Regions from separate parts of the Glutamicibacter nicotianae genome, predicted to be linked through region 2. Evidence: riboswitches for the same ligand, from Rfam matches in the RefSeq annotation. Region 2 holds a riboswitch; the other holds the start of a gene.
The links. A riboswitch is a leader RNA that binds a small molecule or an ion and turns the genes downstream of it on or off. The one in region 2 is predicted to bind thiamine pyrophosphate.

Region 1 (4,253 bases), 330 kb from region 2:
CGGCATCCCGCCATTCTCCGGGTTCCTGGGCAAGTTCGGGCTGCTGCATGCTGCCGCGCAGGACGCCGACCCGCTGACCTGGGTCGTGATCGGCGCCGGGCTGCTGACCAGCCTGCTGACCCTGCTGGCGATCATCCGCGTGTGGGCCCGCGTGTTCTGGCGCCGTGCCGCCGATGCCGAGGTGCCAAACCAGGAGCTGGTGGCCGAAGCGACGCAGGTCGCCGACGAGACGCTGGCCGGCGGCGCGCAGAACCCGCGCCTGGGCTTGAAGCTGGCCAAGCAGTTGGAAGCCGACTCCTTGCCCTGGGGCATGCGCTATGCCACCGGTTCGCTGGTGCTGGCGGGCATCGCCCTGACCGTCTTTGCCGGGCCGATCTTCGAATTCTGCGAGCGGGTGGCCGCTGAGCTGATCGCACGCGAACCATATATCAGCTCGATCTTGCCATTCTGATTGGAGGGATGATGCCGAACAAGAACTTTGAACCGCGCGACCAGCGCATCGATGATGCGCTGGATACCTCCGGCGTGCGCCACCGTGCGACACTCAAGCAGGAGTGGCCGCTCCTGCTGCTGCTGCTCTTCGTCTGGGGCGCCCTCTGGCAGGACTTCTCGCTGGCGAACATGATCTTCGGGGCGGTCATTGCCCTGGTGATCGTGAACCTGTTCCCGCTGCCGCCGGTAGTCCTTTCGGGCCGGATCAACCTCTGGTACTGCGTGAAGCTGTTCATCTGGTTCCTCGGACAGGTTGTCGCGGCCAGCGTCCACGTGGCCTGGCTGGCGGTGGCACGCGGAAAGAGCACCCGCAGCGCGATCATCGCCGTCCCGCTGCGCACCGGCTCGGACCTGATCGTGATGACCGTGGGCCACATGCTCACGCTGATCCCCGGATCCTTCGTGATCGACGTGGACCGCAGCTCCTCGACCCTGTACCTGCACTACATCAACATCCAGTCTCAGGAGGATGTGGAGAAGGCACGGGCAGCTATCCGGGACATCGAACGCCGGCTGATCATGGCCATCGGCAGCCGTGACGAGTACGAGGCGATCAAGAGCGAATGCGGACCGGACTTCGTCGCGAGGAAGGGATAAACATGCTGGATATCGTCATCTGGATCTGCGGCATCATGCTCGGGCTGGGCGCCATCGCCTGCCTGATCCGGGTTGCCAAGGGGCCATCAATCCTTGACAGGGTGCTTGCCCTGGACGTGATGCTGCTGATCATCTCCGCCGCCCTGTGCCTGGAGATGGTGCTGCACGAGCACACCGACTACATGCTGTTCGTGGTTGCCGCGTGCATGCTCGGCTTCATCGGCTCTGTGACCGTCTCGCGCTTCGTCTCGGATCAGAGGAATGCCTAATGGAACTCTTCCTCGATATCCTCGTCGCCATCCTGCTGATCCTCGGCTGCCTGATGTCCTTGATCGCAGGCATCGGCTTGCTGACCTTCCCGGACATGCTCACCCGCATGCATGCGGCCACCAAGCCGCAGGTGCTCGGCTTCCTGCTGATCTTCGCCGGGTTGGCCATCTACCTGCGCAGCTGGGCGGTCATCCCGGTCCTCGCGTTGGCTTGGGGCATGCAGCTGCTGACAGCGCCGGTTTCCGCCCACATGATCGGCCGTTCCGGCTACCGCACCAAGCACGCGGCCAAGGAAACCCTGTTCTCCGATGAGCTCAGCCTTGTGGTCAACAGGGTCAATGGCTCACCGCCCACCGGAGCAACACCGATGTCCAAGGCCGAAGGGCCAGAGGACAAGTAATGCGAAAAGAGCGGGAGCAGTTCAGCTGAACTGCTCCCGCTCTCGGCTTGCCGCCGAAGCCTATTTGGTGAACTTGGCAACAACCTTGTTGGCGCTGCGGTCGGCCACGGTCTGCATGATCGCTGCCACCAGGGCCGAGACGATCGCGAAGCCCAATGCGCGGCGGAAGGACGCTTCAGCCGCTTCCTCGGTGCCCTTGCGTGGCGCCTTGCTGCCGGTTGCCTTCAACCAAATGAAATCAACCAGCTTACCACCGAGCATGCCCGCGCCAACGGTGATGCCGGTAGTGACAAGTTTCTGCACTTTATCCATTTTTTCCTCGCGATCAAGCTCGTGACACATCGTTCCTCTGCCCAGCATACCTGCGGTATGGTGGGGGAGCAGTAATTATTCCGACAGGGGAGCGTCAGACTTCTACGAAGTCGCAGGACGCTGAGAGTGCGATGGATCGCAGACCCTCGAACCTGCCCCGGCTAGTACCGGCGAAGGAAGTCGAGCATCTCGGATGCGGATAGGCGCAGCATGCCCTCATTCCGTGCATCCCCCCTCCTTTCCACAGGAGGACCAACAATGAACGAAACAATTTCGAAGCATCGTACCGGCTGGCGTGTCGTCGATATCGTCGTGGCATCGGTGATCGCCGTGGCTTCAGGAGTCATTTTCTGGGCATGGAGTGCCGGCTACGGCCTGTTTTCGCTGGCCTTCGCGGCTTTCCCTCCAGCTACCGCGCTGCTCACCGGCATGTGGCTGTTCCCCGCGGTGCTCGGCGCATTGATTATCCGCAAGCCTGGCGCCGCGATCTACTGCGAGATGCTGGCCGCCGTGGTTGAAGCGCTGCTCGGCTCGCACTACGGGTTGACCGTGCTGATCTCCGGCCTGGTCCAGGGCCTGGGCGCGGAGCTGGTCTTCGCGGCATTCCGCTACCGCAAGTGGAACCTGGGCGTGGCACTTCTGGCAGGCCTGTCCTCCGGCCTGTTCGCCGGCGTTACCGAGGCATACATCCTGGCCTACTACGTCGAGTACACCGCCGGGATGAAGATCTTCCACGTGATCGCCACCGGAGTTTCCGGTCTGGTCATCGCCGGGCTGCTGTCCTGGCTGGCCACGCGCGGACTGGCGAAGACCGGTGCCCTGAGCGCACTGGCGAGCCGGCGTGCGCACCTGGAAACCGCAAAATGAGTTCAGTTGCCAATTCCGATGCCGCCTCGCTGACCCAGCGCGGAGCGTCAATCACCGCAACTGGTTTCGGCTGGCAGCACTCGGAGCGGCAGGAACCTGCCATCTCGGGGCTGGATCTGCAGATCCACGCCGGTGAAAAGGTGCTGTTGCTCGGTCCATCCGGTGCCGGCAAGTCGACGTTGCTGCATGCAATGGCCGGGCTGCTGGAAGCCGATGAGGATCAGCAGCTTGCCGGACAGCTGCTGATTGATGGCAACGATGCGTTCAGCCGGAGCCACCCGGTGGGCTTGATGCAGCAGGACCCGGAAACCCAGGTCGTGCAAAGCAGGGTCGCCGATGATGTGGCCTTCGGAGCGGAGAACCTCGGGATGGATCCGGGCGTGATCCGCCAGCGGATCCCCGAAGTGCTGGACGCGGTCGGATTGGGCGCGCTGTCCTTCGACCACCGCACCCAGCAGCTCTCCGGCGGGCAGAAGCAGCGCTTGGCCCTGGCTGGCATCCTGGCCATGGAACCCGGCCTCATGCTGCTCGATGAACCGACCGCCAACGTGGACCCGCAGAGCATCGGGCCGTTGCGCGATGCGGTGCTGAACGCCGCGAAGCTATCCGGTGCCACGCTGGTTGTGGTCGAGCATCGGCTCGAAGCCTGGGCAGAGCATATGGACCGGGTTATCGTGCTGGAACCGGGCGGGGGAGTCGCGCACGACCTGGATCCGCGTCAGCTGTACACCGAAGAACCCGTGCGCCAGGAGCTGGCTGCCGCCGGGCTATGGGTTCCCGGATATGTTCCGCAGGTGGCACCGGCCGAGAACCTTGCCGGAGCTATGCTGCTTGAAGCGCGGCAGCTGGTCTGCGCCCGCACGGCTACCGCGCCGCATACCCAGGCGGTGGATATGGAAGTGCAGGCGGGCACCGCCACGGTGATTCTCGGCGAGAACGGCGCCGGCAAATCGACGCTGGCCCTGGCCTTGGGCGGTTTGCTGGCCCCGGCCAGCGGTGAGCTGACGGCCACCGCGCAACTGGCCGACGGCCTGGGCAATTCCCCGTTTGCTTGGAAAGCCGGTGCACTGATCGGGCGGATCGGCTCGGTCTTCCAGGAGCCCGAACACCAGTTCGTGACGCAGAGCGTCCGCGAAGAGCTGGCTTTCGCACCCAGCCGTGCGCAGGCGAGCAGCGCCAACGCGCCGAAGTACGACCCGGCCCAGGTCCAGGCGCGCGTCGATGCGTTGCTTGAACGCTTGGGGTTGGCGCATTTGGCTGAGGCGAATCCGTTCACGCTCTCCGGCGGAGAGAAGCGCCGGCTGTCCGTGGCCAC
Region 2 (4,253 bases):
TCATGCCTTCGGTGGGCGAAGATGGCAGGGCGGTGTCGCGGCGCGGGATCCGGCCGGCCAGCCGTGCGGCGCGTCCGGCACGCACCGCATCCTTCATGGCCTTGGCCATGAGTGGTGCGTTGTGCGCCCGGGTCACCGCGCTGGCCAGCAGCACGGCGTCGCAGCCGAGCTCCATGGCCAGCGCAGCGTCCGAGGCGGTGCCGACTCCGGCGTCCAGAACGACAGGCACCTGGGCGCGGGAGACGATGGTGGAAATATTGTGCGGGTTCAAGATGCCCAGGCCGGAACCGATTGGTGCTCCGGCTGGCATGATGGCCGCAACACCGGCGTCCTGGAGGCGCTGGGCAAGGGCAGGATCATCATTGGTGTAGGCGAAGACCTGGAACCCGTCGGCGACCAGCTGTTCGGTGGCAGCGTGCAGTTCCAGCGGATCGGGCAGCAGCGTGTGCTCGTCCGCAATCACTTCGAGCTTGATCCAGTTCGTTTCCAGCGCTTCGCGGGCCAGGTGCGCGGTGAGGATCGCGTCGCGGGCGGTGAAGCATCCAGCGGTATTCGGCAGCGCAATCACGTTGTTTCGCTGCAGCAAGTCATACACGTTGGACTCGCCTGCCGCCGAAAAGTGTCGGATGGCCACGGTAGTCAGTTCGGTTCCGGAGGCCTGCAATGCGCTTTCCAGGGTGGCCAGCGAACTCGCTCCCCCGGTGCCGAGGATCAAGCGCGAAGACAAGGTGCGTCCTGCAACCTGGAATGGATCGCTGTTGATGTCCAGTTCGGTGATGTTTTGCATGTCCACGCCTAGCCTCCCTGGGCTGCGGTAACGAGTTCGATGCTGTGCCCTTCGGCCAGCGTGTAGCTGTTCCAGGCGCTGCGCGGGATGACAGCGCCATTGACCGCGGCGGCTATTCCAAGCTTGCTGCCGTCCACGGCCGCCGAGTTGCTATCCAGATCCTTGCCGATCTGCATGCTGATGAATTCGCGAAGGGTGATTCCTTCGTCCAGGTTCAGTTCCCGGGAATTGAACTTGATGCCAATGCTTTTCATGGGTGATGCTCCGTTCGGTCGGTGGTCTGGGTTGCTGTGGCGAAGCGGTGTGGATTCACAGCCTGATGCAAGGGGTGCGTTCCATTTCCGTGAATAAGGTCAGCGGTGAGTGTTGCGCCCAGCGGAGCCAGCAGGACGCCGTGCCGGGAGTATCCGGTGCAGAGCACCAGGCCCGGGTCAATGCGCCCCAGCAGCGGACGGTCATCAGGTGTGGCGGGACGGGCCCGGGCAGTTGCCTCGTTCAGCGTGCAGTCGCTGATGCCGGGGATGAGCTTTCGTGCATTGTCCAGCAGTAGGTGCATGGCTCCGATGTTCACTGCAGGCTGGCGGTCTTCCCGGACGCTGGCTCCAAGCACGAGGCTGCCGTCCTTTCTCGGCACGAGATACACCGGCTCCCGGTGCACAATGCCGCGGATGGTCCGGGTGATCAATGGCGGACCGGCCGGCCCCTGGATCCGGAGAATATCTCCGTAGACGGGGCGCACCGGCACCCGGTCCAGGCCGTCAATGGTGCCCAGCCCGTTGGCCACGATGGTTTGATCCGCTTCGAGGATCTTGCCCGATGCGGTGCGTACCGCGGTGGTTCGGCTCCCGTCGCTCACCAGCGCCTGCGCCCGCTCCTCGATCAGGCGGCCACGCAGGTGATCAAGCAGGATTTTGACGACTGACCGTGGGTCGACTTGGTGGTCATCTTGGCATAGGACTGCGCCTGCTATATTCGCGGCCAAGGCTGGTTCGAGTTTGCGGGCTTGGCTGGGCAAGAGCTTTTCCGCTGACAGGCCGAGGGAAGCTTGCAGTTCGGCCAGCTCATGCAGGGCTTCGCGGTCAGCCGGTTCGGCCGCGACGACGAGGGTTGAGTTCTGCAGGTAGTCCGGGCGTTGCCCGGTCATGGATTCGATGCGCTCAATGAACTTTGGATAGGCGGCATTCGAGGCGGCAAGCAGCTCGTGAAGCGGGCCATGGCCCCAGACCGTTTCAGCTGCCGGGGCCAGCATTCCGGCCGCCGCGTAGCTTGCACCTTGGCCTGGTGCTGGATCGATGAGGGTGGCAGTATGTCCCCGTGATTCCAGTTCGAACGCGACGGACAGGCCGATGATTCCGGCGCCAACAATATTCACATGCACGAGGGCACGCATCCTTCCTACGGCGGCATGACCCGCATCAGGTGTAGCGGTCGGCTCGGTGCCCTCTCAGCCTGGTCGATTACAGGCTCCCGCGGAGTACTGCGATTATAGGCATGATCCAGCTCATAAAGTCGAACTGGAGCAACCGCAGCTCCGTCATCTTCTGTGATGTACTAGTTGACATGGCATCTCATGACTTCCCCCGCGTGCTTCCCCAGGGATCTGCGTTGTCCAACACGATCATTTCGTTGGAGCAGGAGCTCTTGGAAACCAACCAGCGCCATAGCCGCAGGCAATTGGAACGGTACTTGCATCCGCAGTTCTCCGAAGTGGGTGCCAGCGGCCGTGTCTACGATCGCGAGTCGATCATTGCCCAGCTGGACCAGGAGCCGGAAGTGGATTCTGGATCTCGGGAAGTCGGGAGCCCCGTGGCAATCCAGGTTGCCGATCAAGCGGTGCTTCTGCGCTGGAGGTTGCCCTCGGCATCCGCCAGCGAGCGCAGTTCGCTGTGGATCCATGAGCAGGATCGCTGGCAGCTGTTCTTCCATCAGGGCACGCCCGCTGCGCGGCAGCTTTCTTTTGCAGAACCCAGCAAGGCCGCACCTGTCGACGACGATTTCTCAGTTCGCAGGCTGCGCCAATCGGATGCCGAAGCCGTTTTCGAAGCCTTTTCCTCCAATGCCGATATGGAACGCCAAGGAGATGCCGACACTCCGGAAAAAGCCGCATCGTACGTGCGTTCCCTGATGGAGGCCGGCGAACGGCAGCAGGCTTTCGCCATCGCCTATCGAGACCGGCTGGTCGGTTTGGTCTGCGGTACTGTCGATCCAGACAATCAGAATGCATGGGTTTGGTATTGGATGAACCAGGACTACCGCGGGAGGTCTCTGGCCACTCGCGCAGTGGCAACTTTGGTGAACCACCTGTTTGGCGAGCTAGGTCTGTACCGTTTGGAATTAGGACTTCGGGCGAATAATCCTGGATCGAAGCGTGTAGCCGAAAGCAACGGGTTCCTGCGCGAGGGTGTCGAGCGCGGTAAGTTCCTGGTTGATGGAGAACGCATTGACGTGTACGCCTACGCGCGGTTGCGGACTGATCAGGTCCCGGATGTAGTGCCGTTGCCGTGGAGCACGCAGCCGTAGCTTGGCGGGCAACAAAAAAAGTCGCGGAATCCGGTTTCGGTTTCCGCGACTTTTTATCTGTCCCTCAGGTTTAGTGATATTGGCTAGATGCCTGGAGTTGATGCCGGTGGCGTCGAATCCGGGCCGTCGGTAGCCTGATTGGCCTCGATCTTTTTCAGAGTGCGAGCCGCAGCATCGCGGCCACCAAGTCCAAAGGCCAGAGCCGCAGCCAAAGCCGCGCCAATGACGATTGCACCGAAGGCCATATTGATGATCGAGTCGGCGATACCCATGTACTTCAAGCCCATTGCTACGAACAACGCAATTGCCGTGTAGCGGATGATCTTTGAAGCGGTTGTGTCGCCCAAGAAGCGTCCAATGACGTTGGCGATGACGAAACCTGCGGCGATAATTGCTGCGCCGAAGAGAATCTTGCCGCCCAAGGCCAGAATTTCATTGAGGATGTTGGTAATCGCCGGGAAGTTCAGCATCTGGGCTGCCATCACGCCGAAGAACAGCACGATGGCAATCTTGACGATGCCAGCGATAATTCCCGAAGCGCTCTTTCCTTCGGGAACTACGCCCCATTGGGCAACAACAGAGTCGGCGCCCACCCCGTGAAGGGTTGATTCAAGCAGCTGGCCTACGAACTTGGCAATCAGAATACCGACTGCCAACAGCACCAAGGCCATGATGACCTGAGGAATCGCAGTGAAGACCAACTGCAGCATCTGCTGGGCAGGGTCCGAAATTGCCGCGATACCCAAGACCTGCAGTGCCGAAATGGCAACGACGAGCAGGATCAAGGCGAAGACGATGTTGGCAATGATGTCAACGATCTTCGCTTGGGATTCTCGGGACTGTACTTCGTCTACCGGTTCATTGCGTGGGGTAAGTTTGCGGACCAGCCCGCTGAAGTCGACAGTTCCCAAACCGGTCTTCAGCAGCTGGCGAACGATATTCGCGA

Region 1: linked by a shared signal. The riboswitch ahead of JOE62_RS13645 (ECF transporter S component) and the one ahead of thiO (glycine oxidase ThiO) in region 2 are both predicted to bind thiamine pyrophosphate.

What each region holds. Positions count from the first base shown of each region.
Region 1 covers NZ_JAFBCH010000001.1:2,863,867-2,868,119, reverse strand. The annotation lists gene JOE62_RS13670 (Na+/H+ antiporter subunit D) at 1-451, shown strand, start outside; gene JOE62_RS13665 (Na+/H+ antiporter subunit E) at 463-1,089, shown strand; gene JOE62_RS13660 (MrpF/PhaF family protein) at 1,092-1,358, shown strand; gene mnhG (monovalent cation/H(+) antiporter subunit G) at 1,358-1,759, shown strand; gene JOE62_RS13650 (DUF4235 domain-containing protein) at 1,820-2,071, opposite strand; TPP riboswitch at 2,147-2,267, shown strand; gene JOE62_RS13645 (ECF transporter S component) at 2,330-2,938, shown strand; gene JOE62_RS13640 (ATP-binding cassette domain-containing protein) at 2,935-4,253, shown strand, end outside.
Region 2 covers NZ_JAFBCH010000001.1:2,536,989-2,541,241, forward strand. The annotation lists gene JOE62_RS12050 (thiazole synthase) at 1-787, opposite strand, end outside; gene thiS (sulfur carrier protein ThiS) at 796-1,041, opposite strand; gene thiO (glycine oxidase ThiO) at 1,038-2,165, opposite strand; TPP riboswitch at 2,163-2,268, opposite strand; gene JOE62_RS12065 (GNAT family N-acetyltransferase) at 2,348-3,307, shown strand; gene JOE62_RS12070 (mechanosensitive ion channel) at 3,391-4,253, opposite strand, start outside.